DNA from 4 places in the Streptomyces sp. S186 genome. Region 3 is predicted to be linked to each of the others. Evidence: riboswitches for the same ligand, from Rfam matches in the RefSeq annotation. Region 3 holds a riboswitch; each other region holds the start of a gene.
The links. Region 3 has a riboswitch for cyclic di-AMP ahead of ACRAS8_RS14040 (NlpC/P60 family protein). Riboswitches for the same ligand answer to the same signal wherever they lie in the genome.

Region 1 (7,051 bases), 1.1 Mb from region 3:
GGTGAGCTTGTAGAGCTGCTCCAGCACGGCCTCCGGATTGAAGCCGTTCTTCACCTCGATCACCAGGCGCAGGCCGTGCTCGCGGTCGGTGAGGTCCTTCACGTCCGCGATGCCCTGGAGTTTCTTGGCCCCCACCAGGTCCTTGATCTTGGAGATGACCTTCTCCGGGCCGACCGTGAAGGGGAGTTCGGTGACGACCAGGCCCTTGCGGCGGGCGGTGACGTTCTCCACCGAGACCGTGGCGCGGATCTTGAACGTGCCGCGGCCCTTCTCGTACGCGTCCCGTACACCGTTCAGGCCCACGATCCGGCCGCCCGTCGGCAGGTCCGGCCCCGGTACGAACCGCATCAGGGAGTCGAGATCGGCGTTCGGGTGCTTGATCAGGTGGCGGGCCGCGGCGATCACCTCGCCGAGGTTGTGCGGCGGCATGTTCGTCGCCATACCGACGGCGATGCCGGACGATCCGTTGACGAGGAGGTTCGGATACGCGGCGGGGAGGGCGACCGGTTCCTGCTCCTGGCCGTCGTAGTTCGGCGTGAAGTCGACGGTGTCCTCGTCGATGGACTCCGTCATCAGGGACGTCGCCGACGCCATCCGGCACTCGGTGTACCGCATCGCGGCGGGCGGGTCGTCGTTGCCCAGGGAGCCGAAGTTGCCGTGGCCGTCCACCAGGGGCAGCCGCATCGAGAACGGCTGCGCCATGCGCACCAGGGCGTCGTAGATCGACGCGTCGCCGTGCGGGTGGAGCTTGCCCATCACCTCGCCGACGACCCGGGCGCACTTCACATAGCTGCGGTCGGGCCGCAGGCTCATCTCGTTCATCTGGTAGAGGATGCGGCGGTGCACGGGCTTGAGACCGTCGCGGGCGTCCGGCAGGGCGCGGGAGTAGATGACCGAATACGCGTACTCGAGGAAGGAACCCTGCATCTCGTCGACGACGTCGATGTCGAGGATCCTCTCCTCGAAGTCGTCCGGCGGCGGGGTCTTCGTGCTGCGGCGGGCCATCGCGGCTGCGGCTCCTTCTGCTGCGTCTACTGCCGATGTGTGATCAACGCTGTTGGGTCAACGCTTCGGGCCAACGCCGGGGACCAACGTTGACCGCCCGGCCGGCGGACCGACCGGCGAGTCCGATGAGTCTGACGCGGACCATTGTGGACCGCCCCACTGACAACGCTCACCACGACTCCCCCCTTCGCGCCCCGCCGCGGACCGCGGCGCACGTTCGGGGCCCTTCCTCACGGGAACTTCGCCAGATGCCGACGCGGTTGCATACAGTGACAGAACTTCCTCGCAAGCGGATCGAAGGGACGTACATGCCCATGGGTCACACGGCCACAGAACAAGCCGGCTCCGGCGGCCTGACAGCGACCGAGCACCGGCTGGCCAACGGCCTGCGCGTGGTGCTCTCCGAAGACCATCTGACGCCGGTGGCGGCCGTCTGCCTGTGGTACGACGTCGGCTCGCGCCACGAGGTCAAGGGCCGTACGGGTCTGGCTCACCTCTTCGAGCACCTGATGTTCCAGGGGTCCGCGCAGGTGAAGGGCAACGGCCACTTCGAGCTCGTCCAGGGCGCCGGTGGCTCGCTCAACGGGACCACCAGTTTCGAGCGCACCAACTACTTCGAGACCATGCCCGCCCACGAGCTGGAGCTCGCCCTCTGGCTGGAGGCGGACCGGATGGGCTCGCTGCTGGTCGCGCTCGACGAGGAGTCCTTGGAGAACCAGCGCGACGTCGTCAAGAACGAGCGCCGCCAGCGCTACGACAACGTCCCCTACGGCACGGCCTTCGAGAAGCTGACGGCCATGGCCTACCCCGAGGGGCACCCGTACCACCACACGCCCATCGGGTCGATGGCCGACCTCGACGCCGCCTCCCTGGAGGACGCGCGGGCCTTCTTCCGCACGTACTACGCGCCCAACAACGCGGTCCTGTCCGTCGTGGGCGACATCGACCCCGAGCAGACGCTGGCCTGGGTGGAGAAGTACTTCGGCTCGATCCCGTCGCACGACGGCAAGCAGCCGCCGCGCGACGGCAGCCTGCCGGAGATCATCGGTGACCAGCTCCGCACCGTCGTCAAGGAGGACGTCCCCTCCCGGGCCCTGATGGCCGCCTACCGCCTCCCGCAGGACGGCTCCCGCGAGGCCGACGCCGCCGACATCGCGCTCACCATCCTGGGCGGCGGTGAGTCCTCGCGCCTGTACAACCGCCTGGTGCGCCGTGACCGGAGCGCGGTCGCCGCCGGCTTCGGCCTGCTGCGGCTGGCCGGTGCGCCCTCGCTGGGCTGGCTGGACGTGAAGACGTCCGGCGGCACGGAGGTGCCCGCCATTGAGGCCGCTGTCGACGAGGAACTGGCCCGTTTCGCCGATGAGGGCCCGACTCCTGAGGAGATGGAGCGGGCCCAGGCCCAGCTGGAGCGCGAATGGCTGGACCGGCTCGCCACGGTCAGCGGCCGCGCCGACGAACTGTGCCGCTTCGCCGTCCTGTTCGGCGACCCGCAGCTCGCGCTGACCGCCGTCCAGCGCGTCCTGGAGATCAGCCCGCTGGAGGTGCAGGCGGTCGCCAAGGCCCGGCTGCGCCCCGACAACCGCGCCGTGCTCGTCTACGAGCCCACCGCGCAGACCGACGCCGCCGGCACCGAGGAAGAGGAGGCGGCCAAGTGACCGACGCCACCACCCCCGCAGACGCCCCCGTGAGCACCATGGAATTCCACCCGCAGCCCCGGGGCGGCGCCCCCAAGCCGTGGGCCTTTCCCGCCCCCGAGCGCAGCCGGCTGGCCAACGGCCTGACCCTCCTGACCAGCCACCGCCCCGGCCAGCAGGTCGTCGCCGTGGAGGTCAACCTCGTCGCGCCCCTGGAGGCCGAGCCCGAGGGCCTCGACGGCGTCGCCACGATCATGGCCCGCGCCCTGTCCGAGGGCACCGACAAGTACACCGCCGAGGAGTTCGCCGCCGAGCTGGAGCGCTGCGGCGCCACCCTGGACGCGCACGCCGACCACCCCGGTGTACGGGTCTCCCTGGAGGTCCCGGCCTCCCGGCTGCCGCGCGCCCTCGGCCTGCTCGCCGACGCGCTGCGCGCCCCCGCCTTCCCGGACAGCGAGATCGAGCGGCTGGTCCGCAACCGCCTCGACGAGATCCCGCACGAGCTGGCCAACCCGGCCCGGCGTGCCGCGATGGCGCTCTCCAAGGAGCTGTTCCCGGCCACCTCCCGGATGTCGCGGCCCCGTCAGGGCACCGAGGAGACCGTGGCGCGGATCGACGCGGCCGCCGTCCGGGCCTTCTACGACGCCCACGTCCGCCCGGCCACCGGCACCGCCGTCATCGTCGGCGACTTCACCGGCGTCGACCTGGACGCGGCGCTGGCCGACACCCTGGGCGCCTGGACGGGCTCCACCGCCGAACCGTGGAAGCCCTCGCCGGTAGTCGCCGACGACACCGGCCGCGTGGTGATCGTCGACCGTCCCGGTGCCGTCCAGACGCAGCTGCTCATCGGGCGGATCGGTGCCGACCGGCACGACCAGGTATGGCCCGCCCAGGTGCTCGGCACGTACTGCCTGGGCGGCACCCTCACGTCCCGTCTGGACCGCGTGCTGCGCGAGGAGAAGGGCTACACCTACGGGGTGCGCTCCTTCGGACAGGTACTGCGCTCCACCGCCCCGTCGTCCCCGGAGGGGGCCACCGGCGCCGCCCTGCTCGCCATCAGCGGGTCGGTGGACACCGCGTCCACCGGGCCGGCCCTCCAGGACCTGTGGACGGTGCTGCGCACCCTCGCGGCAGAGGGGCTGACGGACGCCGAGCGCGATGTCGCGGTGCAGAACCTCGTCGGTGTCGCGCCGCTGAAGTACGAGACCGCCGCGGCGGTCGCCGGCACGCTGGCCGACCAGGTGGAGCAGCAGCTCCCCGACGACTACCAGGCGCAGTTGTACGTCCGGCTCGCGGAGACCGGCACCGTCGAGGCGACCGCCGCGGTCGTCAACGCCTTCCCGGTGGACCGGCTGGTGACGGTCCTGGTGGGTGACGCGGCCCAGATCGCCGAACCGGTCAAGGCGTTGGGCATCGGCGAGGCGACGGTCGTCAGCGGCTGACCCTCGGTGTGACGGGCCCTCACCCGACGGCTCGTCATCTGTCGACAAAGCGGCTCCCGTGGCAGGCACTTGCCACGGGAGCCGCTTCGCGTGTGCGTCATGTCCCGCCGGGTCAGCGGTGAGAATGACCGTGGGAACCGCGCTGCGCGGACGGTCGAGGGTGCCCGGCCGGTTGTGCCGGTTGCCCGATTCGCGTGTGGCGTGGCGCACAAAAATCCGGTTCTGTTTGCCGATCGAAAGTTGTCCCGATTAGCGTCGGTCCGGCTGTTCGTCACAAGTCCGCCACACCAGTGGCACCGGACAGTCATCGCCGAGTCCCCGTATGGCGCGAGCCAGGGGAGCCGGGGACCCACATGTCCCTTGGGGTGAATCGGGCGCCTCCCCGGAGGGGCCCGTAGGAGACCTTCCTGCTCCGAACCCGTCAGCTAACCCGGTAGGCGAGAAGGAAGGAAAGGACCAGCCCCTACATGGCGTTCACCCGTGCCACCGGGAAGCACCGCCGCGCGAGTCGCACCGCTCGCACCACCCGCAACCTCGCCGGCATAGCCACCCTCGCCGCCTCCGGTGTCGTGGCCTCCGTGGCGTCGCCCGCGCTGGCCGCCACGGACGAGCCCGCTCCCCACGACACCGGCCTCCAGCAGGCCGTCGTGATGGGTGACGAACTCGCCGTCCGGATCGAGGCCCAGGCGGACGCGCAGCAGGCCGCCGCCGAGGCCGCGGTGGCCAGGGCGAAGGCCGAGGCGGAGGCCGTTCGGCGCGCCGAGGTGGCGAAGAAGAAGGCCGACGAGGAGCGCGCGGCCAAGGAGCGCGCCGCCCGCGAGGCCGAGCGCAAGCGCCTCAACACCTTCGTCGCCCCTGTGACCGGTTCCTATGTCTCCACGGCGTACAAGGCGTCCAGCGGCCTGTGGTCCTCGGGCAGCCACACCGGCATCGACTTCCACGCCGCCTACGGCACTCCCGTTCACGCGGTCGGTTCGGGCACCGTCGTCGAGGCTGGCTGGGGCGGCGCGTACGGCAACAACGTCGTGATCAAGATGAACGACGGTACGTACACCCAATACGGTCACCTTTCGTCGATCGGGGTGACGGTCGGCCAGGCGGTCACCCCCGGGCAGCAGATCGCCCTCTCCGGCAACACCGGCAACACCACGGGCCCGCACCTCCACTTCGAGGCGCGGACCGGCCCGGACTACGGTTCGGACATCGACCCGGTCGCCTACCTCCGCGCGCACGGCGTCACCGTCTGACCCATCTGGACCTCCGCCGCAACACCGTCCCCCGGAGCCCCGGCCCGCCACCCCGGCAGGCCGGGGCTCCGCCGTATCCCGGGAAAGGCCGGCACAGGGTCCGCGGGAGTGGCCGCGCATCGGCCGAAAAGCTCCGGTGGATTCACGAGATCCCGAGGGAGAATTCCCCATGGTCGAATAGGGTCAGGGAATGTTGTCAGAGGGGCGGCGTTCCCGGGGATTACGGCGGAGGCACGGACGATGCGAGGCCATATTTCCGCGCATGCGGTGTGCACGGCGATTCGCGACGATATTGTCTCCGGCGCGCTGGCGCCGGGCAGTCGGCTGATCGAGGACATTCTCGCCGCGCGGTACGGCGTATCCAGGGTCCCCGTACGGGAAGCGCTGCGCACTCTCCAGTCCGAAGGCTTCGTCACCACCCGCCATCACGCCGGCGCCTGTGTCGCCGAACTGACCGAGCAGGAGGCCGCCGACCTCCTCGATCTGCGCGCCCTCGTGGAGCCGTTGGGCGCCGCCCGCGCTGCCGCCCGCCGCACCTCCGCCCATCTGAAGGTGCTGCGCGGCCTGGTACGGCTCGGCCGCGAGCGGGCCCGGCACGGCCACCCCGCCGACCTGCGCCAACTGGACGGCTGGTTCCACGAAACGCTCGCCCAGGCGGCCGGCAGCCCCAGCCTCACCGCGCTTCTCACCCAGCTGCGACGCAAGATCGAGTGGATGTACGTCATGGAGCCACCGTCCCGAGTCACCGCATCGTGGGACGAGCACGGTGCCGTACTTGACGCGGTGGCCCGGGGTGATGCGGAACGGGCGCGTGCCCTCATGGCGGCGCACATCGAACGGTCGCTTCCCGTGTACCGGCTGCGGCGCGCCGCTCCCGCTGTGAGGGACCCGAAACGCCCCGTCAACACGGCACGCGCCCGGGCTTAACAATGGCCCCGTATACAAAGAGGCGGAAAAGGAATTGCTTGTGTGGGTGAGGATGTCGAGAAGGCGAGGAGATGAAGGTGGAGTGCTCGTACCCGGCCCTTCACGCTCCATAATCTGCACCCGTTCCCCGTTCCTGTTTCCGTAGTCCCCGTGAGAAATGTGCGGGGCGCGGATTCTGGCTGCCGATGCCGGGTTTTCCAGCGCTTCGCCACGCCGGAAACCAGCGATTCGCTACGAGAAAACAGCCGTGCCGGCCTTTCCGGGCTCGTGTCTAATGTCCCGGTGGCCTCTTCTCCTTCTCCCCGCGAGCTTCCGGACGTCAGTGAGACGCCGGCCGTCGAGTCCGCTGCCGGGCGCGACACCGAGGGCGCTCCGGAGGGGCAGGGTCCCCGTGGAGCCGCCCCAGCGAAACGACCCCGCCGCGGCACCCGGTTGTCCCGGTCACCGCGGCGGGGCCGCGTCAGCAGAGGTGGGGGAAGGGGCACCCGGCCCCGGCGCTCCTCAGACGGTCTCGGGGAGCTCCTCAAGTCCCTCCGCGACCAGCTTCGCCAGACGGTCGAGCGCGGCCTCGGCGCCCTCGGCGTCGGAGGCCAGCACGATCTCCTCGCCACCCTGGGCGCCCAGGCCCAGGACCGCGAGCATGGAGGCGGCGTTGACGGGGTTGCCGTCCGCCTTGGAGATCGTCATCGGGACACCGGAGGCGGTGGCCGCTCGGACGAAGATCGACGCGGGGCGGGCGTGCAGGCCCTCGGCCCAACCGACATTGACGCGGCGCTCTGCCATGGTGTTGCCCTTC
Region 2 (7,051 bases), 1.6 Mb from region 3:
CGGGTGGTGTGGAGCGGGCTGGGGCCGTCGCCGGCCGCGGTGGCGTTCCTGGCGGGACTGGGCGTGGAGACGGGCGGACGTTCTGGGGGTGGGGCGGCCTCCTGAGTGCGGGGTGAGAGCCGCGGGCCCGGTGGGGCGCCTGAGCCACCGGTTACGGTCGATACGTGCACCAGAAGTCCGACGCCCGCCCGGAGAGCCGGTCCGACGCCCGCCCGGAGGGCATCCCGTCCGCCGCAGCCCCCGCCGGCTGCCCCGTGGCTCCGGCCGGGCCTGTGTCCGGCCCCGCCCCCGCCCTCTTCTCCTGGGAGTTCGCCGCCGACCCGTACCCGGCGTACGCCTGGCTGCGCGAGCACGCGCCGGTGCACCGGACCCGGCTGCCCAGCGGCGTCGAGGCATGGCTGGTCACCCGTTACGTCGACGCCCGGCAGGCGCTCGCGGACGCGCGGCTGTCGAAGAACCCGGTGCACCACTCCGAGAGCGCCCACGGCAAGGGCAAGACCGGCATTCCGGGCGAACGCGGCGCCAACCTCATGACGCACCTGCTCAACATCGACCCGCCGGACCACACCCGGCTGCGCCGCCTGGTCTCCAAGGCGTTCACCCCGCGCCGGGTCGCCGCGTTCGCCCCGCGCATACAGGAGCTGACCGACCAGCTGATCGACGGCTTCGCGGAGCGGGGGAGCGCGGACCTGATCCACGAGTTCGCGTTCCCGCTGCCGATCTACGCGATCTGCGACCTGCTCGGCGTCCCGCCCGAGGACCAGGACGACTTCCGGGACTGGGCGGGGATGATGATCCGGCACGGGGGCGGCCCGCGCGGCGGAGTCGCTCGTTCCGTGAAGAAGATGCGGACCTATCTGGCCGAGCTGATCCACCGCAAGCGCGCCGCCCTCCAGGACGGTGCCCCGGGCGACGACCTGATCTCCGGCCTGATCCGGGCCTCCGACCACGGCGAGCACCTCACCGAGAACGAGGCGGCCGCTATGTGCTTTGTGTTGCTGTTTGCCGGATTTGAGACCACGGTCAATCTCATCGGCAACGGCACCTACGCACTGCTCCGCCATCCCGCCCAGCGCGAACTGCTCCAGAAGTCCCTCGCGGCCGGCGACGACGAGCTGCTCGCCACCGCCGTCGAGGAGCTGCTCCGCTACGACGGGCCCGTGGAACTGGCCACCTGGCGGTACGCGACCCGGGAGCTGACGCTGGGCGGGCAGCGGATCGCCGAGGGGGACCCGGTCCTGGTGGTGCTGGCGGCCGCCGACCGCGACCCGGCGCGGTTCGACGAGCCGGACGTACTCGACCTCACGCGGCGTGACAACCCGCATCTGGGATACGGGCACGGCATCCACTACTGCCTCGGCGCACCGCTCGCCCGCCTCGAAGGACAGACCGCGCTCGCGACGCTGCTGACCCGCCTCCCGGACCTCCGACTTGCGGCGGAACCGGACGATTTGCGCTGGCGCGGCGGGCTCATCATGCGTGGACTGCGCACCCTGCCGGTCGAGTTCACGCCCGAGCAGTCGCCCGAGTTCACGCCCGAGTCGTCCCGACCGGGGCCTGACCAGCGACAGCCGCAGAATTGACGCTCCGTCACATACGTGACCATTGCGTGATCTCCGCTACACCGGCTTGTGACTGCCCGTGACCCCGGCTACCTTTCCTCCGACGATCGGGGGCGGCCCCGGGCTGCCGCACGGCACCCCTCGCAACCGCCGATCCGACAACTCAACCGCCGCGCGAAAGGCAACCGCATGCGTTCCGGGAACGGTCGGCACCGTCGCCCCCGACAGGCACCGGCCATCTTTGTCACGGCCGGAGTGACCGGCGCGGGCCTGGCCCTGCCGCTGTTCACCGCGGGCGGTGCGCACGCCGCCGACGCCTCGACCTGGGACCGGGTCGCACAGTGCGAGAGCGGCGGGGTCTGGAGCGCCGCCACCGGCAACGGCTTCTACGGCGGCCTCCAGCTCACCCAGGAGATGTGGGACGACTACGGCGGCTCCGCCTACGCCTCCCGCCCCGACCTCGCCAGTCGCGCCCAGCAGATAGCCGTGGCCGAGGCGATACTCCACGACCGCGGCCCGGACGCGTTCCCCAGCTGCGCGCTGCACGCCGGACTGACCAAGGGCGGCCCCGCGCCCAGCGTGGACCCGGGCGCCACCAGCCGCCCGTCGCCGCGCCCGACGCACGGCGGCCACTCCGGCGGCTCCTCCGGCGGGACGGATGACGCGGGTGACGCGGGCGACGCCGGCCCGGGCACGCCGACCCCCGAGCCGTCCGACGGTGGCTCCGGCTCCCAGGCCCCGGCCTCCCCGCCGGCCACACCCGATCCGTCCGCCCACCCGTCCACCCCGTCCGGCTCGCCCTCCGCCACCCCCTCACCGTCCGACTCACCGTCCGACTCGCCGTCCCCGTCCGACTCCGGGACCCCCTCCGACTCGGCGTCCCCGTCCGACCCGGCATCGGGTACGCCCGGTACACCGTCGGCCTCCCCGTCCGACGACCCGTCGGACTCACCCGCCTCGCCCGACCCGTCCGCACCGACCGACCCGTCGGGCTCGTCCGACGCCACGGACCCGACGCAGCAGCCGACACAGCAGCCGACACAGCCGTCTCACCCGACGCACCCCACACCCCCTGCCACCGGCAAGCACCGCGGCGCACCGGGCGACGGTACGGACACCGGGGACGCCCGGAACGGCGGCAGCGGCCGACACGCCTCGCGTGGCGGGACGGAGCCCCGGACGCGCCCGGCGGACGACGGCGGCTACCGCGTTCACCCGGGTGACAACCTGTCAGCGATCGCCGAGAGCCATGACCTGCCGGGCGGCTGGCCCGCGCTCTACCACCGCAACCAGAACGTGATCGGCTCCGACGCGGACCTGATCCAGCCTGGTCAGCTGCTCGATCTCGGGCGGAAGCAGGGGTAGTTACCGGCAGTTCGCCGGTTTTCATGCCGTTCCGTAAAAGTGAGATATGGCTCTCGTTGCGGGGGGCGGGGTGCGCCCCGTCCCCCGTTCCCATACCGGGGTCTACCTGCGGAAATGGCCCGTGCATTGATCAAAAACGGTCAACTTGGTTCAGAAGATGGGGTTTGAACACCAACAGGGTTACTGCTTACGGTCAGGACCGCTCGCCAAAGCGGGCCCTTCGATCGCACGCCGAATCCTGCCGGCGGTCGGAGTCGACGACGCGCAAGCGCCGAAGGCAGGAGCGGGGGACCCAAGGTAAGTGCCGGCCCCGCCCGTGAAAACGGGTCAGCCGGCTTGGGGTGAAGCCGTGTGTGCAGCACACGCGGCCGGGCAGCTCACACGGCCCGAACCCGACAGCTCACCTCGTAGGCGTCGGTGAGGAAACGAACGCACGATGCTGATCAACAAGGGCAAGCACCGCCGCAGCTCCAAGGCCGTCCGCGTCGCCACCCTGGCCGGTGTCGCCGGCGCCGCCGTCGCCGTCCCGCTGATGGGCGCCACCTCTGCTTCCGCCGCCTCGGTCGCCACCTGGGAGAAGGTCGCCCAGTGCGAGTCCAGCGGCAACTGGTCGATCAACACCGGTAACGGCTACTACGGTGGCCTGCAGTTCTCGAACTCCAGCTGGGCCGCCGCCGGTGGTACCAAGTACGCGCCCCGCGCCGACCTGGCCACCAAGGAGCAGCAGATCGCCGTCGCCGAGAAGCTGCTCGCCATGCAGGGCCCGGGTGCCTGGGGCTGCGCCGCCGCCGGCGGCCTGACCTCCGGTGGTCCCGCCGCGAACGTCAACCCCTCCGGCTCCACCGCCAAGAAGAGCCAGGGCACCGAGACCACCAAGAAGAGCCAGGGCACCACCAAGAAGTCCGCCCCGGCCGAGAAGTCCGCCCCGGCCCGCGAGAAGACCGAGAAGGCCCAGCCGGCCCCGGAGCGCTCGCACCGCACCGGCGACACCTACGTCGTCAAGGCGGGCGACACCCTCGCCAAGATCGCCAAGGCGCACGGCACCAACTGGAAGGCGCTCTACGCCGCCAACAAGTCCGTCGTCGGCGGCAACCCCAACCTGATCTTCCCGGGTCAGAAGCTCAGCGTCTGAGCCGTACCGGCCATCCGAGCCGTACCGGTCGCCTGAGCGACCCGCGAGAGCTGCCCCGCCGCGGCGCGTACCCCCGAGCGCGCCACGGCGGGGCTTCTCCGTTCCCGGGCCCGGCCGGCGGCCCGGCGCAGCGTTCCCCGCATAGCGAACATTGCGCGGAAACCTCCCGTGAACTGGGCTTTTGGCTCGCTTGTTGGGGTTTTCCGTCCCACGGGGCGGGCCACGGGCGAGCGGATCCCGCCAGGGCCGTTAGGCTCATGCCGAGAACTCCAGACACTCATGAAGGAGACAACGTGCCGTCCATCGACGTCGTCGTAGCCCGCGAAATTCTCGACTCGCGAGGTAATCCCACGGTCGAGGTCGAGGTCGGCCTCGACGACGGCAGCACCGGCCGTGCCGCCGTGCCGTCCGGTGCCTCCACCGGCGCCTTCGAGGCCATCGAGCTGCGGGACGGCGACCCCAACCGCTACCTCGGCAAGGGCGTGGAGAAGGCCGTTCTCGCCGTCATCGAGCAGATCGGCCCGGAGCTGGTCGGCTACGACGCGACCGAGCAGCGGCTGATCGACCAGGCGATGTTCGACCTGGACGCCACCGACAACAAGGGCTCGCTGGGCGCCAACGCCATCCTCGGCGTCTCGCTCGCCGTCGCGCACGCCGCCTCCGAGGCCAGCGACCTGCCGCTGTTCCGCTACCTCGGCGGCCCGAACGCGCACGTCCTGCCCGTCCCGATGATGAACATCCTGAACGGCGGCTCGCACGCCGACTCCAACGTGGACATCCAGGAGTTCATGATCGCCCCGATCGGCGCGGAGTCCTTCTCCGAGGCACTGCGCTGGGGCGCCGAGGTCTACCACACCCTCAAGAAGGTCCTGAAGGCCAAGGGCCTGGCCACCGGCCTGGGCGACGAGGGCGGCTTCGCCCCGAACCTCGGCTCCAACCGCGAGGCCCTGGACCTCATCCTGGAGGCCATCAAGCAGGCCGGCTACGTCCCCGGCCAGGACATCGCGCTCGCCCTGGACGTCGCCGCCTCCGAGTTCTACAAGGACGGCAAGTACCAGTTCGAGGGCAAGGAGCGCTCGGCCGCCGAGATGACCGAGTACTACGAGGAGCTGGTCTCCGCGTACCCGCTCGTCTCCATCGAGGACCCGCTGTTCGAGGACGACTGGGCCGGCTGGAAGGTCATCACCGACAAGCTCGGCGCCAAGGTGCAGCTGGTCGGCGACGACCTCTTCGTCACCAACCCCGAGCGCCTGGCCCGCGGCATCGAGGAGGGCTCCGCCAACGCTCTCCTGGTGAAGGTCAACCAGATCGGTTCGCTGACCGAGACCCTGGACGCCGTCGAGCTGGCCCAGCGCAACGGCTTCAAGTGCATGATGTCGCACCGCTCCGGCGAGACCGAGGACGTCACCATCGCCGACCTCGCCGTCGCCACCAACTGCGGCCAGATCAAGACCGGTGCCCCGGCCCGCTCCGAGCGCGTCGCCAAGTACAACCAGCTGCTGCGCATCGAGGAGATCCTCGACGACGCCGCGGTGTACGCCGGCCGCAGCGCCTTCCCGCGCTTCCGCTCTGCGGAGTAAGCGGAGTAACGAGCACAGCCGCTCCGCGGAGTAACGAGCACAGCCGCTCCGCGGGGGCCGACGCCACAGGCCCCCAAGTTGCCGCGTCCCCGGCGCCGGTCCCGTACCGTTGCCGGGGACGTACGCATGACGCCCGCCGTGACGACGTCAGGACGGAAGCTGAAGGGGAGGCGAGACGACGTGCCCGCGGACCGGTTCTCCACCGCGACCCGGCTCAAGGCGCTCGGCGAACAGGCCGCCGCCCGCGTCCACCGCGCCCGGCGGCGGCCCCGCCGCAACCGGCTGACCGGCCGCGCCGCCCTGCTGGCGCTGGTGATGTGCTCGCTGGTGGTCGCGCTGGCCTACCCCATAAGGCAGTACATCACCCAGCGCTCGGACATCGCCGACCAGCGCCGCAAGGCCCAGGACGCGGCCGCCGCGCTCGACCGGCTGCGCGACGAGAAGGCCCGCTGGCAGGACCCGGCCTACGTCCGGCAGCAGGCCCGCCGCCACCTCCACTACGTCATGCCGGGCGAGACCGGCTACATCGTCCAGGACGGCTCCGGCGTCCGCGCCGCGCCCAAGGGGGCGGAGACGACCCAGCGCCCCTGGTACGACAAGCTCTGGGACGACGTCGACCACACGGACCGGGCCGACGCCGTCCGCACCACCACTGCCGCCGCCGGCAAGCGGTAGCCCGCACCGGCCGGCACCGGCGAGACTGTACGGGCGGGGCCGCACCCGGCGGTATCGGGACGCCACCGGTCCGCCGTCCGCCGGCCCCGTTCGCCATCCATCACCGGCCTTCACGAAAGCGCACATGGACACGCCTCCGCCCCAGACCGAGCCCACCGAGCCCACCGCCGCGGACATCGCCGCCTTCAAGGAGCAGCTCGGCCGCCCGCCGCGCGGCCTGCGCGCCATCGCGCACCGCTGCCCCTGCGGACAGCCGGACGTCGTCGAGACCGCTCCGCGCCTGGAGGACGGCACGCCCTTCCCCACGCTCTACTACCTGACCTGCCCGCGCGCCGCCTCCGCGATCGGCACGCTGGAGGCCAACGGCGTGATGAAGGAGATGACCGAGCGACTGGCGACCGACCCGGAGCTGGCCGCCGCCTACCGCGCGGCCCACGAGGACTACATCCGCCGGCGGGACGCCATCGAGGTGCTGCAGGGCTTCCCGAGCGCCGGCGGCATGCCCGACCGGGTCAAATGCCTGCACGTACTCGTCGGCCATTCGCTGGCCGCCGGCCCGGGCGTCAACCCGCTCGGCGACGAGGCGCTGGCGATGCTGCCGGAGTGGTGGCGCAAGGGCCCGTGCGTGACCCCGTGCGCCGAGGACGGCGGCCGGACCGACGAAGGAGAGTCCGAGTGAAGCGTGTCGCCGCCGTCGACTGCGGTACGAACTCCATCCGTCTGCTGGTTGCGGACGT
Region 3 (7,051 bases):
CATTGCCCGTTTCCGACCGCGTGCGACGCGGGGATGACCGGCCCGCCGCCCGTGGCGGAGCCGAGCGGCGGCGGGCCCTGACCGAAGCGGGCATCGCGGGCGCCCTGCCGGAAAGGGCGTGCTATGGGACGGATACGATCCAGCACTATGGACGTAGTAATCAATGTCTTCGTCGCCCTGCACATCATCGGCATCGCCTCCCTTCTGGGCGGCTTCCTGACGCAGATGAAGGCGATGGGCGCGGGCACCGCCCGCTTCGTGCCGGCGATGTTGCACGGTGCGCTGACGATGCTGGTCACCGGCATCGTGCTGGTCGGCCTGAACCAGATGCAGGGCGCGTCGCTCAACAACATCAAGATCGGCATCAAGATGGCCGTCCTGGTGGTGATCCTGGCGCTGGTCTACGTCAAGCGCGACGAGGAGAAGCTCCCCAAGCCGCTGTTCGGCGCGGTCGGCGGGCTCACCATGTTCAACATCTTCCTCGCGGTGCTCTGGACCTGAGCCCCACGGGCGCCCGCCCCCGTACCGTCCGACGGCTCACCGCGCGGTCATCCCGCTCCCGCTCCGTACTACTCCGGAGGCGGAGGATGACCGCGCGGTGGCGTGTGTGGGGGTGGCCGTGGGGCCTTCGTACGGACGCGGGGCGCGCGCCCGTACGCCGGCTACCCGGGCCGGACGCTCCCGTAGATCGGCATGTAGTAGATCGACTCCACCCGGACGCTGGCTCCCGGGTGCGGGGCGTGGATCATCTTGCCGCCGCCGATGTACATCCCGACGTGGCTGATGTCGTTGAAGAAGAACACCAGGTCACCGGGCTGGAGATGGTCGGTGGATATCCGGGTGCCGGTCTTGACCTGGTCCCAGGTGGTGCGCGGCAGATCGACCCCGGCCGCCTTCCATGCGGCCTGCGTCAGGCCCGAGCAGTCGTAGGAGCTGGGCCCCGTCGCGCCCCAGACGTAGGGCTTGCCCATCTGGGCGCGGGCGAAGGCGAGCGCCTTTTCGGCCTTGGTGGAGTAGGTGCCGCCGTCGGACGTGCCGCCGCCGGAGTCCTGGCCGGTGCCGGTGCCGCCGCCGGGCTGCTGCCGCCGCTTCTCGGCCTCCTTCCGGGCCTGCTCGGCGGCCTTCCGCTGAGCCTCCGCCTCCTTCCGCCGCTCCAGTTCGGCCAGCCGCGCCTTCTCCTGGGCGGTCAGCCGGGACAGCAGCTGCCGGGCCTCGGCCAGCTTGGCCTGAACGTTTCGCTTGGTCTCCTTCAGGGATGCCTGCGACTCCTGGAGGCCCTCCAGGCTGTGGGTCGCCTCCGTCCGCTGGCGGGCGGCGGCCGCGGCCTGCTCCTGGTAGTCCGTGATCGCCTGCTTCTGCCGCCCGGTGAGCTGCTCCATCAGGTGGTTGCGGTCGACGAACTGCTGCGGGTCCTTGGCCAGCATCAGCTGGGCGGTCGGGTTGATCCCGCCCGTCTGGTACTGCGCCGAGGCGAACGCGCCCAGCCGGCGCCGGGACTCGTTCATCTTGTCCGCGCGCCGGGCCGCCTCGTCGAGCAGACGGTTCACGGTGCGCTGCTGGCCGTCCGCCTGCTCCTTGGCGGCGTTGTACTTCTGGGTGGCCACCTCGGCCTGCTGGTACAGGTCGTCGACCTTCTGCTTGACCTCCTCGATGCTCGGCTGCGGCGCCTTGGGGGCGGCGTTCGCGGTCTGCGAGAGCAGCGTGACCGAGGCCAGGGCGGCGGTGGTGAGCCCGGCCGCCGTGCGACGGCCGCCGGGCGTGGCGAGTATGGGGGTGCGCGGCTTGCGGTGGGACGCCAAGGCCGGCGACTCCTTCCGTGGACCGCCTACCGGGTTAGCTGTCGGGTTCGGGCTCGGGCGGTGTGCTGACGGAAGGCTTGCCCTACGACCCGTGCGTCCGCCTGGCGACGGCCGCACCGGTCGATTCACCCCGGTGGTGCGTGTGGGTCCCCGGCTCCGGGTGCCTGACGGCAGGGCCGGACTCGGCGGGGGCGGCCCGTGCGGACGCTGTCGTCCGCTGGGACGGCGGGCTGCCCGAGCGAGACCGTAGCCAACTCGTGTGGCCCCTGTGAAGGCTGGTGTTCGATATGCCCGAAACCTTTTCGTGACCTGAATGTGAGCGGCCCCAGGTTTGCGCACGGCCGCACACGGTACCGCCCCATCCGATGCATTACCGGCCAATCCGCCACTCCACAACCGCTTGTCAGTGCGGCCGCCTAGACTCGGTGGGCGATGAGCAGCCTCTTTGACGACAGCTTCCTGGCGGATCTCGGCCCCCCGGACGAGGACGAGCACGGCCCGGCCCCGGAGGAGATGCCCGCCGACCTCTTCGGCGGGAGGTTCGACGCGCCCGCGCCCAGGGAGCCGTACTACCGCGACGGCGCCGCCCGCCCGGCCATCGACCCGGCGGCGCTCCTGGAGGGGCTCAACGACCAGCAGAAGGCCGCCGTGGTTCACAGCGGCAGCCCGCTGCTGATCGTCGCCGGCGCCGGCTCCGGCAAGACCCGGGTGCTCACCCACCGCATCGCCCACCTGCTCGCCGAGCGCCACGTCCACCCCGGCCAGATCCTCGCGATCACCTTCACCAACAAGGCCGCGGGCGAGATGAAGGAGCGCGTGGAGGACCTGGTCGGCCCCCGCGCCAACGCCATGTGGGTCTCCACCTTCCACAGCGCCTGCGTCCGCATCCTGCGCCGCGAGTCCAAGAAGCTGGGCTTCACGTCCTCCTTCTCGATCTACGACGCGGCCGACTCCAAGCGCCTGATGGCCCTGGTCTGCCGCGACCTCGATCTGGACCCCAAGCGCTTCCCGCCGAAGTCGTTCAGCGCGAAGATCTCCAACCTCAAGAACGAGCTCATCGACGAGGAGACCTTCGCGGGCACGGCGGCCGACGGGTTCGAGAAGACCCTGGCCCAGGCGTACGCGATGTACCAGGCCCGGCTGCGCGAGGCCAACGCCCTGGACTTCGACGACATCATCATGACGACGGTCCATCTGCTCCAGGCGTTCCCGGACGTCGCCGAGCACTACCGCCGCCGCTTCCGCCACGTCCTCGTCGACGAGTACCAGGACACCAACCACGCCCAGTACACCCTCGTCCGCGAGCTCGTCGGCCCCGGCACCGACGAGACGCCCGCCGCCGAACTCTGCGTCGTCGGTGACGCCGACCAGTCGATCTACGCCTTCCGCGGTGCCACGATCCGCAACATCCTCCAGTTCGAGGAGGACTACCCGGACGCCACCACGATCCTGCTGGAGCAGAACTACCGCTCCTCGCAGACGATCCTCTCCGCCGCCAACGCCGTCATCGAGCGCAACGAGAACCGCCGCCCCAAGAACCTCTGGACGGACGCCGGCGCCGGCCCCAAGATCACCGGCTATGTCGCCGACACCGAGCACGACGAGGCCCAGTTCGTCGCCGACGAGATCGACCGGCTCACCGACGCCGGCGACGCCAAGGCCGGCGACGTCGCGGTCTTCTACCGCACCAACGCCCAGTCCCGCGTCTTCGAGGAGATCTTCATCCGGGTCGGGCTGCCCTACAAGGTCGTCGGCGGCGTGCGCTTCTACGAGCGCAAGGAGGTCCGCGACATCCTCGCCTACCTCCGGGTGCTCGCCAACCCCGAGGACGCCGTCCCGCTGCGCCGGATCCTCAACGTCCCCAAGCGCGGCATCGGCGACCGCGCCGAGGCGATGATCGAGGCCCTGGCGCTGCGCGAGAAGATCACCTTCCCGCAGGCGCTGCGCCGGGTCGACGAGGCGTACGGCATGGCCGCCCGCTCCGCCAACGCCGTCAAGCGGTTCAACGCCCTGATGGAGGAGCTGCGGACGATCGTGGAGTCCGGGGCCGGTCCCGCCACGGTCCTGGAGGCCGTCATGGAGCGCACCGGCTATCTCGCCGAACTCCAGGCGTCCACCGACCCCCAGGACGAGACCCGGATCGAGAACCTCCAGGAACTCGCCTCCGTGGCCCTGGAGTTCGAGCAGGAGCGCGGCGACGACAACCCCGGCACGCTCGCCGACTTCCTGGAGCAGGTCGCCCTGGTCGCCGACTCCGACCAGATCCCCGACGAGGACGAGGACGGCACGGGCGTCATCACCCTCATGACCCTGCACACCGCCAAGGGCCTGGAGTTCCCGGTCGTCTTCCTGACCGGCATGGAGGACGGCGTCTTCCCGCACATGCGGGCGCTCGGCCAGACCAAGGAGCTGGAGGAGGAGCGCCGGCTCGCCTACGTCGGCATCACCCGCGCCCGCGAGCGGCTCTACGTCACCCGCTCCACGATGCGCAGCGCCTGGGGCCAGCCCTCGTACAACCCGGCCTCCCGCTTCCTGGAGGAGATCCCGGACGAGTACGTCGACTGGAAGCGCACCGGCCCCGCGACGCCGTCCGCGTCCATGGGCGGGCTGTCGTCGTCGCGCGGCTCCTCAGGGGGATCCGGCGGGGGAGGCATCGGCGGCGGGATCGGGGCCTCGCTGTCGTCGGCGCGGTCCAAGGGGCCGAGCGGCTTCGCGACCCGGCGCGCCGCCGACCGCCCGGTGGTCTCGCTGGCCGTCGGCGACCGCGTCACCCACGACAGCTTCGGGCTCGGCACCGTCGTCGGCGTCAAGGGCAGCGGGGACAACGCCGAGGCGACCATCGACTTCGGCGGCGAGAAGCCCAAGCGCCTGCTGCTGCGCTACGCGCCGGTGGAGAAGCTCTAGGCCGGTCCCGGCCCAGTGGAAAGCGCCCGGGGCCCGTCGCGGTGTGCGGCGGGCCCCGGGCGCTTCGTCCCCGCGCTCGGCGGCGCGGGGCCCGTACGGGGTCAGTACGGGTTGAGGTCGTGGGCGCGGAGCCACGGTATCGGGTCGACCGCCGCGCCGCCGCCGGGTCTCACCTCGAAGTGCAGGTGCGGGCCGGTGGAGTTGCCGGAGTTGCCGGAGTAGGCGATGGTCTCGCCGGCCTTGACCGAACCGGAGCGGATCTTGGTGCTGCTCAGGTGGCAGTACCAGGTCTCGGTGCCGTCGGGCGCGGTCACGATCGCCATGTTGCCGTAGGCGGAGTTCCACTGGGTGTGGACGGTGCCGTCGGTGGCCGACATGACCGGGGTGCCGTAGCTGACCGGGAAGTCGATGCCGGTGTGCACCGACATCCAGTTCACCCCGGCCTGGCCGAAGAGCGCGCTCAGGCCGTGCTGGGTGACCGGCAGGACGAACTTGGGGCGCAGCGCCTCCTTGCGGGCCGCCTCCTCCGCCTTTCGCTTGCGCTCCAGATCCTGCCGCTCCTTGAGGTCCAGCCGCTCCTGGGTACGGCTGGCCCGCTCGCGGAAGTCCTGGGCGCTGGCGCTGAGTCCGGCCAGCTGGTTGTCCAGCTTCTTGTTGGCCGCCGTCGCCTGCTTCACGGCACCGGCGTCCGGCGCGGCCTGGGCCGTCGCGGTGTCCTTGTCGTCCCCGCCGAACTGGCCGACCGAGGCCGCGGCCGCCGCGCAGACGCCCATCGCGGCGACCGAGGGCACCGCGACGGTCAGCAGCGCCGAGCGCTTGGCCTGGCGCCGCCGGCCGCGGTTGCCGCCGCGGACAGCCTTGCCCGCCGTGGGACCGCCGACCGGCCCCGGGGTGGCGTCCTCGTCCGGGACGGTGGTGACCGGCATCGCCTGGGTCATCGCGTCGGCGATCGACGCTGCGCCGGTGGCCGAGGGATCGGTGGCCTCGCCCTCGGGGGACCGCGTGGTCTCGGCGGTCTCGGCGGGCCCGGTGGCGAACGACGCGAGGGGCGCATCCCACAGGACGGTGTCGCCGGCCCCCACGGTGTCGCCCGCGGGCGGGCCAGCCTGGGCCGGGATGCCGGGGGCCGGGGCGGACGGCGGGGCGGTGGGCTCGGCGTGGTCCGCGTAGTCCGTGGTCGACCAGACCGCGGTGGCCTCGTAGCCGATCGGCTCCTGGACGGCGGTGGCGGCGGCCGCGAAGGCGGCGGTGTCGTAGGCCGCGGCGCCGTAGCCGGTGTCGTAGGAGGCGGTGTCGCAGGCGGCGGGGGCGTGACCGCCGGCGGGGTAACTGCCCGTGTCGTAGCCGCCGGTGAGGCCGGTGAGGGGGTCCCCGTAGGCGGCGCCGGTGCCGTGGGCGGCGTACGCGCCGTGATCGAAGCCGCCGGTGTCGTAGGCGCTGCCGCTGCCCTGAGGAGCGGGGTCGTAGCCGCCGGCGAGCCCGTATGCCGCGGTGTCGTATCCGGCGTCATACGGGGCGGCGGTGGTGTCCGTGCCGTAGCCGGGGGCGTCGTAGGCGGTGTGTGCGTACGGGTCGTAGCCGGCGTTTCCGTAGGCGGCGGTGTCGTAACCGGTGTCGTATCCGGCGGTGGGGTAACTGCCCGTTCCGTAGGCGTCGGTGAGGTGGTGGGCCGACGGGCGCGCGCCGGTGTCGTAGGCGCCGTGGCCGTGGCCGCCGGGGTGCGAACCGAAGAGGGGGTCGCCGTCGCCGTATGCCGGGTGTGCATAGGAGGCATCGGAAGCGGGGGCGGTCGGAAGCTGAGCCCCCGATGGGTGACGGTCGTCCACCAACTTCTCTTTCGCCTCGGCTGCAGGAGAATTAGCGGCGACTGTACCCGGCGGTACGCGACGGCGACAATCTTCCCGAGGTTTCGGGCCCGGCGACGCCGGGCGATCGGCCGCCTTTCGCCGGCGCGCATGCGCGTTCTTGGCGGATCGTTCGAAGTCCGTTCGGGGAAAGGGGAGGTCGGGAGGCGGGGCAAGAAGCGGTCGGAGCGGCCGTGTGGGGAGTGGGGAGGGCGCTGGACGGTCCGTCCGGCGGCAGGGTGGTTGCCCGGGGCGCCGCTCAGGCGACCGATATCGCGCCGTGGACGGAGGCGGCCGCTGCGGTGGACGTCAGTGCCTCCCGTATGCCGGCTGCCACGGTGGCGTTGACCGGCAGCGCGAGGTGGCCGACACCCATGACCCGGACGTTCTCGGCCGTCAGGTCCGGGTGGTCGATCCGGGCGGTGGTGGCGGGCACCATCACCTGGTCCTCCTGACCCCAGAACGCCACGAAACGCGTCCGGCAGCGCGGCGCCGGCAGCGCCA
Region 4 (7,051 bases), 1.1 Mb from region 3:
TGGCGATGACGACGTCGTCGCGGTTGCCGCGGGAGGCGAGCCAGTTGCCGAGGACGGTCTCGGACTCACCGCCCTTGTTGCCGGGGGCCCACGCCGAGTACACGTCGGCGGTGTCGATGAAGTTGCCGCCGCCGGCGACGTAGGCGTCGAGCACGGCGAAGGACTCGGCCTCGTCGGCCGTCCAGCCGAAGACGTTGCCGCCGAGGCAGAGCGTGGAGACGGACAGCGAACCGAGCGACTTCGGGGCGGGCGTGGAGCTCTGGGCGTGTGTCACGTTCATGATCCGTGGAACACCGGGACGCCGGAGGGTGTTCCCCGCGCGGAGCCGCCGGCGCGTCGCACGTGCCCGGCCCGGAGCGTGCGTCGGCTGCCCACCGGGCGGTGGGCAGCCGGCCGGTCCGTCAGACGGCGGCCCCGCGGTCGCGCAGCCAGGGCAGCGGGTCCGCCGGGGCGCCGGCGTCCGGACGGACCTCCAGATGGAGGTGCGGGACGGTGGCGTTCCCGGTGGCGCCGACGCGGCCGATCACGTCGCCCGTGTGGACCCGGCCCGCCGTTCTGACCATCGAGGACAGGTGGCAGAACCACAGCTCCGTGCCGTCGTCGAGGGTGAGGACGATGCGGTAGCCGTAGGCACCGGCCCAGCCCGCCTGGGTGATGGTCCCGTCGTGAACGGCCTTGACCAGCGTGCCCGTTGGGGCGGTGAAGTCCTGCCCGGTGTGCTCCGCGGCCCAGCGGTCACCGGCCTGCCCGAAGCCGGTGCCGAGGGTGTACGAGGAGACCGGGGCGGCGACGGACGTCTTCGCCTGGTGGGCGGGGTGCTCGGCCTCCGCCACCGGGTGCCGGGCCTCCGGCGCCGCCGCCTGGTGCTCGGTCTCCGCGGCCGCCGTGCCCTGCGGCTGCGCCGCCTCCTCCGTGGTCGCGGTCGGCTCCGCGGCCTCCGGCTGAGGGCCGGGCGCGTCCTGGGCCGTCTGCGGGGCGGCGGCCTGCTCCCCGGTGCCCTGCCGGGTGTCGGCCTGCTGGAGGATGCGGTGGCGCAGCGCCTCGGCCGGGCCCGCGGGGCGGGTGGCCCCGGCGGCCTCGGGGGCGGCAGCGGCCCGGGAGGGCGCCGCGGTGCTGCCGGCGGCCGCGGCGGAGAGCGTCGCGGGCGCGTCCTGGAGCGTCCCGGCGGTGTCGTCGACCGCCCCGCCGGGGTCGGGCATCGATATCGGCACCGGCGGCCGGCCCTCGGCCGCGGCCACCCCGCTCGCGCCGACCGCCGCGATCACGCCGACGCCGAGCGCCGTGCCGCCGCGCGCGAGACCGACGCCGCGCGGTCTGGCCACCCGGTGCCGGCCGCGGAGAGAGCGGCCGGCGTCGCCGTCGTCCGCCTCGTCGCCCGGGAGCCAGTCGTCCGCGTCGCCGTCGCCCGCGAGGCCGGGGGCCGGCTCGTCACCGGACGGCCGGCCCTGCGCCGGCTCGCCCTGGGGCCCCTGGGGTGCCTGGGGCACCGGCGATGTCCGGGCCGCCTGGGAGGACTGGTCATGGAGGAACGGCTCCTGAGGCGGCATGCCGTCCGTCAATTCCCCGTGGGCCACGGGGAATTGGGCCGGCACGACGGGAGAGCCGGGACCGGTGGGGACGCCGAGACCGGCGGGGCCACCGAGACCGACCGCGGCACCGAAGTCGGCGGGGCCGCCGAGGCCATGGGTGGACGGGCCATGAGGCGCGGGCCTGTTGGACGCCACGGGGGCGCTCTCCTTTCCTTCCTTCTCGCCTACCGGGTTAGCTGACGGGTTCGGAGCAGGAAGGTCTCCTACAAGCACCCCCTGGCGAGAGGCGCCCGATTCACCCCAAGATGGTGGTTCCCCGGTTCCCTCGACTCAATTCCCGGCATTTCCAGGCGGACCCGACAGCGCCCGCGAAACCGGCCGATCCGGGCGAGTCGACACGGGTCGAGGCACGGGTCGCAACCGTTCGAACCGTCGGCTCGGGCGGGTGACATGAGGGCGTTCTGGACGTGCGGGAACAGCGCGTACAGGATTCGGCGTCGGCGCACGGTGCCGCCACTGGCGACGGCTGGGACGACCGCGCTCCGTTATCGGACAGTAATAGAGACGGCGAGGGAAATCCAAGCGTTCCCACGAATCCGCGGGCGTTCCGAAAGCCCCTCACAGGAGCCCGGGCGAGGACTTTTGCTGTCATCTCGTCCGTAAACGGGGCGAGTTGACACCGCTCGACCAAACGATCTCGCAACGATTGTGCGCCAGTTGTTATGCGGAGGGGCGCATCGCGATCACGGAGCGTGAGGGCGATAACGTCGCCTCATGGTCGTCAACGTCGCGAACACCGGAAACGCCGGGAACTCCGTCAGCAACCCGCAGGAAGTGGCGGCCAGGTACCGGGAGTTCTCCTGGCAGCAGGCGCGGGGCCGGTCCGACGCCCACGAGGAGCTGGCCGCCCGGATCGGCCGGGACGACGAACTGTGCGAGCTGCTCGCGGCCTCGCTGCCGGCCGGCAACAAGCAGCAGCCCAACCTCCTGCTCGCCGCGGTGCGCTATCTCGACGGCCCGCACGCGGAGTCGGGACCGCGCGGCGAGTCGGCGTACGGGCGCTGGCGCGAGTGGACCATCCGGCACTGGGACGAGGTCCGCGCGGTGATCATGAGCCGCGCCACCCAGACCAACGAACCGGCCCGCTGCGCCACGCTGCTGCCCCTGCTGGCCCGTCTGCCGCAGCCGCTGGCCCTCCTGGAGGTCGGCACCTCGGCGGGGCTGTGCCTGCACCCGGACCGCTACCGCTACCGGTACGTCCAGGAGGGGCGGCCCGGGGAGTACGGCCCTTACGGGAGCGACGGCGGGGAAGGCGGCGCGGTCCTCACGGGCGGCGCCGCGGACAGCCCGGTCACCTTCACCTGCCGGACCAGCGGCCCCCCGCCCGGCGGCGACGGCGACGCGGCGGCACTGCCCGGCACGCCGCCCGAGATCGTCTGGCGCGGCGGCATCGACCTGGACCCGCTCGACCCGGTCGGCGAGCCGGACGACCTGCGCTGGCTGCGCGCCCTCGTCTGGCCCGGCGACGAGGCCCGTACGGCGCGGCTCTCGGCGGCCGTCGAGGCGGTGCGGGGCGCGCCGCGCCCGGTCCTGGTGCGCGGCGACCTGATCGACGAGCTGCCGGCGCTGGCCGCCCAGGCGCCGCCCGAGGCGACCCTCGTGGTGTTCCACAGCTCGGTGCTGAACTACCTTCCGCCCGCCCGGCGCGAGGAGTTCGCCCGCCTCGTGCGGTCGCTGCTCGCCGAACGGGACGGCGGGGGCCACTGGATCTCCCAGGAGCACCACAGCGTGCTCCCGTGGATCGGCGCGCCGGAGCACCGCTCCACGGGGCCGGACGACGGCCTGCTGCTGACCCTCGCCCTGGACGAGCGCCCGGTCGCCCTGACGGGCCCGCACGGCCAGCACGTGCGCTGGCTCGGCCCCGCACTGCCGTAGGCGCACGGGGCGGCCGAGCTCGGCCCGGAGGAGGCGCCCTCAGTGCCCTATGCCCCCAGGGGGCGCTGGACCGCCACCAGGGCCATGTCGTCCGCGGGGCCCCCGCGGGTGTGCCGGGCGACGTCCTCGACCACCACGTCCAGCAGGTCGTCGGGCCCGCTGAACTGACTGCCGCGCAACCGGGCGCGCGGGTCGTAGAACCGGCCGGCCCGGTCCCGGGCCTCGGTCACCCCGTCGGTGAACAGGAGCAGCAGCGCCCCGGCCGGGAGGAACGTCTCGTCCGAACGGTCCGGCCGGCCGCCCAGGTCGCCCAGGCCGAGCGGCAGCGCGGCGGTGGACGGGACCAGCTCCCGCAGGCCGCCTTCGGGGGTGAGCAGCAGAGGGGGCGGGTGGCCGCGGTTGAGGACGCGCAACAGGGACCGGTCGCCGGCGGGGATCTCCGCCAGTACGGCCGTGGCGAAGCCCTCCTGCTCATCGAGGCCGGCGCGGCGCGCGCCCTCCCGTCGGAGGGCCCGTTCCAGCCGGTGCGCGACCGCCTCCAGGGTGGCCTCCTGCTCCGCCGCCTCCCGGAAGGCGCCGACCACGACCACCGCGGCCTCCACCGCCTCCAGGCCCTTGCCCCGGACGTCGCCGACGATCATCCGCACGCCGTGCGGGGTGTCCTGGACGGCGTACAGATCGCCGCCGATACGGGCGCCGGCCCGGGCACCGACGTAGCGCGCGGCGATCGCGAGACCGGCCAGACGGGCGGGCGGCACGGGCAGGACGGCCCGTTGGGCGGCCTCCGAGACGTCCCGCTCGGAGGCCAGCCGGGCCTCGCCGGCCCGGACGACCCGGTTGATGGCGAGCGCGAGCAGGGCCACCACGACGACGGTGCTGACCTCGGTCGCCGACTGCTGGTAGTCCTCGACACCGTGGAAGACGGCGAGCAGGAGTTCGCTGACGACGGCGGCCAGGGCGATGCCGGCGGTGGCCCACAGGGGGTACAGCGGGGCCGCGATCAAGGGGGCGGCCGAGAAGAACGGGGCCGCGGTGTACCGGGCCGGCGTGGCGACGTCGAAGAGCACGCCGATGACGACCAGGGCGACGGGGAGCCGGCGCGCGAGCCGGCGGCCGGGCGGGGTCGTCCGCTCCCGGCGCGCCCGCCGCGCCGCCTCGCCGCCTCGAAGCATCCGCACCGGCCTCCACTCCGCCCGCCCGGTGACGCCCGGCGCGGTCCCGGCACCGCCGCGGCCGCCGCGCGCCGCCGTTCCGCTGCCGGCCGCCGCCGTGCCGTCGTACGCCGTTCCCACGGGTCGTGCCGCTTCCAGGCTTGCCAACACCGCACCACCCGGCGAGTCCTCCTGAGCCGAACGGGGTAGAAGCAGGCTGGGGCCACCCCACCCCCTACGGGCCTCGTCCCCTCACCCCTTACGGACCACCCCGCCCCCGGCCACCGCCCCGCCCCCTCCTCCGCCCTCGCACTGACGGACCGTGGCGTGCGCATGGGCGAGGAAGCGCCGGGTCAGCGGGTGCCCGTTGTGCCGCGGGAAGACGATCTGCAGCGGCATCAGGGGCGCGTCGGGGATCGGCACGAAGGAGACGAACGGGTGCACCCGCTGCCGCCCGATCGACTCCGGGACGACCCCGACGCCCCGGTTCCCGGCGACCGCTTCCAGCCACTCGTCGAAGTTCCCGCAGCGGACGGCGATTTCCGGCCGCTCGCCGGGCGGCCACTCCGAAGCCTCCGTCGTCCCGCCGGTCTCGTTCAGCACCAACGGCATACGGGCCAGCTCCCGCCAGCCGACCTCGTCCCGCGCCGCGAGCGGGGAGCGCACCGACACCGCCGCGATCCGCCGCTCGTGCAGCAGCGTCTCGGCGGCCAGGCCCGGCACGGCGATGTCCCCGCGCAGGATCGCGACATCGACGTCGCCGCTGTCCACTCCGGCCAGGGCCGCGTCCCGCCGGTAAACCCGCGCCCCGACCCCGGTCTCCGCCTCGAACCGTTCGATGGCGGCCTGCGGCCAGGTGGCCGGAAATCCCCAGGCGAAGCCGATACGGAAGAGGGGCGCGTCCAGGTCCGGGAGGAGCGCCGCCTCCAAACGGGGCAGCAGCTCGCGGAGTTCGCCGTACAGCCGCTCGCCGGCCGCGGTGAGCGCGACCTGGCGGGTGGTGCGCTCCAGGAGGCGCCGGCCGAGCAGCTCCTCCAGGCGGCGGATGGTGCGGCTCACCGTCGGCTGCGACAGGCCGAGGCGGTCGGCGGCGCGGGTGAAGTGGCGCTCCTCGGCGAGGGCCAGATAGCAGCGGAGGTGGTGCAGCTCGATCCCCGGTATCGCCATGATCGAAATCCTAGGCGGCCGTGTGACGGGCCGGGCGGGGGCCGGGCGGCCCGGGCCGTCCGACGCACCGCGCAGGGCGCCCACGCCCCCTTCCCGGCCCGCCCCGCCCCACCTCCGCGCCTCAACCGGCCGCCGCACCACCGTCGTTCACCGCCCCGCGCCGTCGCCGTCCACCGTCCCCGTGCTCCTGCCGTCACCGTCCCCGCGGGCCCGCCGTTCAGCGTCCCCGTGCCGCGGCCGTCCCCCGCCGCGCCCGCGTCCCCGCCCCGATCACCAGGAACGCCGCCCCGGCCACCCCGCACAACAGCCACATCGCCGCCTGGTTGCCCCGGAGGAAGAGGTCGCCGGCGAGCGCCTCCACGGCACGCCCGTCCCACCCGGTGTGCGCCCGCAGCAGCCCGGCGCCCGCGGCGGGATCGGCGACGGCCCGCGCCGTCCACGCCCCGCCCGGCAGATGGTGCGCGGCGAGCGCGGCGTCCAGCGCGTCCCGCGCCGCCCAGCGGTAGACGGCCATCCCCACCGCCAGCCCGATCGCCCCGCCCAGGTTGTGGAAGGTCCAGGACGAGCCGACCGCCGTCCCCGCCAGCCGCTCCGGTACGGCCGACAGCGCGGCCACGGTGGCCGGCCCGAGGACGAGGGCCCAGCCGATGCCCATCAGCGCGAACGCGACCACCACGGACGCGAGCCCGCTGTCCCGGTCGAACCGCGCCTGGAGCGCCGCCGACAGCCCGAACGCCACGAACCCCCCGCAGAGCAGCAGCCTCGGCGGGCAGCGGTCCACCAGCCGGCCCACCACGGGCGACAGCACCGCCATCACCGCCGTGCACGGAAGCAGCATCAGTCCGCTCGCGGCGCCCCCGTAGTGGCGTACGGACACCAGGTACAAGGGCATCAGAAAGAACGCCAGGCAGTAGAAGAACGCCAGGGAGAAATCGGCGGTGAGCGCACCGAGGAAAGTGCGGTTCGCGAACAGCCGGAAATCTATGAGCGGCGCCGCGACTTTCCGCTCCACGACGCAGAACGCCGCGACACCGGCGATTCCCACGGCCAGCAGACCGAGAATGCGGCCGGACGCCCATCCCCACGAATCGCCGAGTGTGAGAGCGAGAACAACTGCGGGCAGGGCGAGGCTGATCAGCGTCAACCCCGGCCAGTCCGGCTTTCCCACCTCCGCGTCGCGCGCCCGCGATTCCCGTACCGCGGAAACGCACACCGCCAGCCCGACGGCGGTCAGCGGCACGTTCAGCCAGAACACCCACCGCCAGTCCA

Region 1: linked by a shared signal. The riboswitch ahead of ACRAS8_RS09275 (M23 family metallopeptidase) and the one ahead of ACRAS8_RS14040 (NlpC/P60 family protein) in region 3 are both predicted to bind cyclic di-AMP.
Region 2: linked by a shared signal. The riboswitch ahead of ACRAS8_RS21435 (transglycosylase family protein) and the one ahead of ACRAS8_RS14040 (NlpC/P60 family protein) in region 3 are both predicted to bind cyclic di-AMP.
Region 4: linked by a shared signal. The riboswitch ahead of ACRAS8_RS19230 (M23 family metallopeptidase) and the one ahead of ACRAS8_RS14040 (NlpC/P60 family protein) in region 3 are both predicted to bind cyclic di-AMP.

Annotation. Positions count from the first base shown of each region.
Region 1 is NZ_CP193932.1:2,203,195-2,210,245, reverse strand. It holds gene ACRAS8_RS09290 (DNA gyrase/topoisomerase IV subunit A) at 1-1,005, opposite strand, end outside; gene ACRAS8_RS09285 (M16 family metallopeptidase) at 1,320-2,660, shown strand; gene ACRAS8_RS09280 (M16 family metallopeptidase) at 2,699-4,081, shown strand; cyclic di-AMP (ydaO/yuaA leader) riboswitch at 4,380-4,535, shown strand; gene ACRAS8_RS09275 (M23 family metallopeptidase) at 4,549-5,328, shown strand; gene ACRAS8_RS09270 (GntR family transcriptional regulator) at 5,569-6,255, shown strand; gene ACRAS8_RS09265 (HPr family phosphocarrier protein) at 6,757-7,038, opposite strand.
Region 2 is NZ_CP193932.1:4,948,072-4,955,122, forward strand. It holds gene ACRAS8_RS21420 (LysR family transcriptional regulator) at 1-105, shown strand, start outside; gene ACRAS8_RS21425 (cytochrome P450 family protein) at 222-1,583, shown strand; gene ACRAS8_RS21430 (transglycosylase family protein) at 1,818-2,927, shown strand; cyclic di-AMP (ydaO/yuaA leader) riboswitch at 3,187-3,356, shown strand; gene ACRAS8_RS21435 (transglycosylase family protein) at 3,364-4,059, shown strand; gene eno (phosphopyruvate hydratase) at 4,317-5,639, shown strand; gene ACRAS8_RS21445 (FtsB family cell division protein) at 5,820-6,314, shown strand; gene ACRAS8_RS21450 (DUF501 domain-containing protein) at 6,439-6,993, shown strand; gene ACRAS8_RS21455 (Ppx/GppA phosphatase family protein) at 6,990-7,051, shown strand, end outside.
Region 3 is NZ_CP193932.1:3,350,201-3,357,251, reverse strand. It holds gene ACRAS8_RS14045 (hypothetical protein) at 148-501, shown strand; gene ACRAS8_RS14040 (NlpC/P60 family protein) at 663-1,799, opposite strand; cyclic di-AMP (ydaO/yuaA leader) riboswitch at 1,808-1,982, opposite strand; gene pcrA (DNA helicase PcrA) at 2,232-4,703, shown strand; gene ACRAS8_RS14030 (peptidoglycan DD-metalloendopeptidase family protein) at 4,805-6,529, opposite strand; gene ACRAS8_RS14025 (esterase/lipase family protein) at 6,807-7,051, opposite strand, start outside.
Region 4 is NZ_CP193932.1:4,466,411-4,473,461, reverse strand. It holds gene ACRAS8_RS19235 (aldo/keto reductase) at 1-280, opposite strand, end outside; gene ACRAS8_RS19230 (M23 family metallopeptidase) at 402-1,724, opposite strand; cyclic di-AMP (ydaO/yuaA leader) riboswitch at 1,736-1,882, opposite strand; gene ACRAS8_RS19225 (DUF2332 domain-containing protein) at 2,304-3,464, shown strand; gene ACRAS8_RS19220 (PP2C family protein-serine/threonine phosphatase) at 3,512-4,636, opposite strand; gene ACRAS8_RS19215 (LysR family transcriptional regulator) at 4,868-5,782, opposite strand; gene ACRAS8_RS19210 (MFS transporter) at 6,000-7,051, opposite strand, start outside.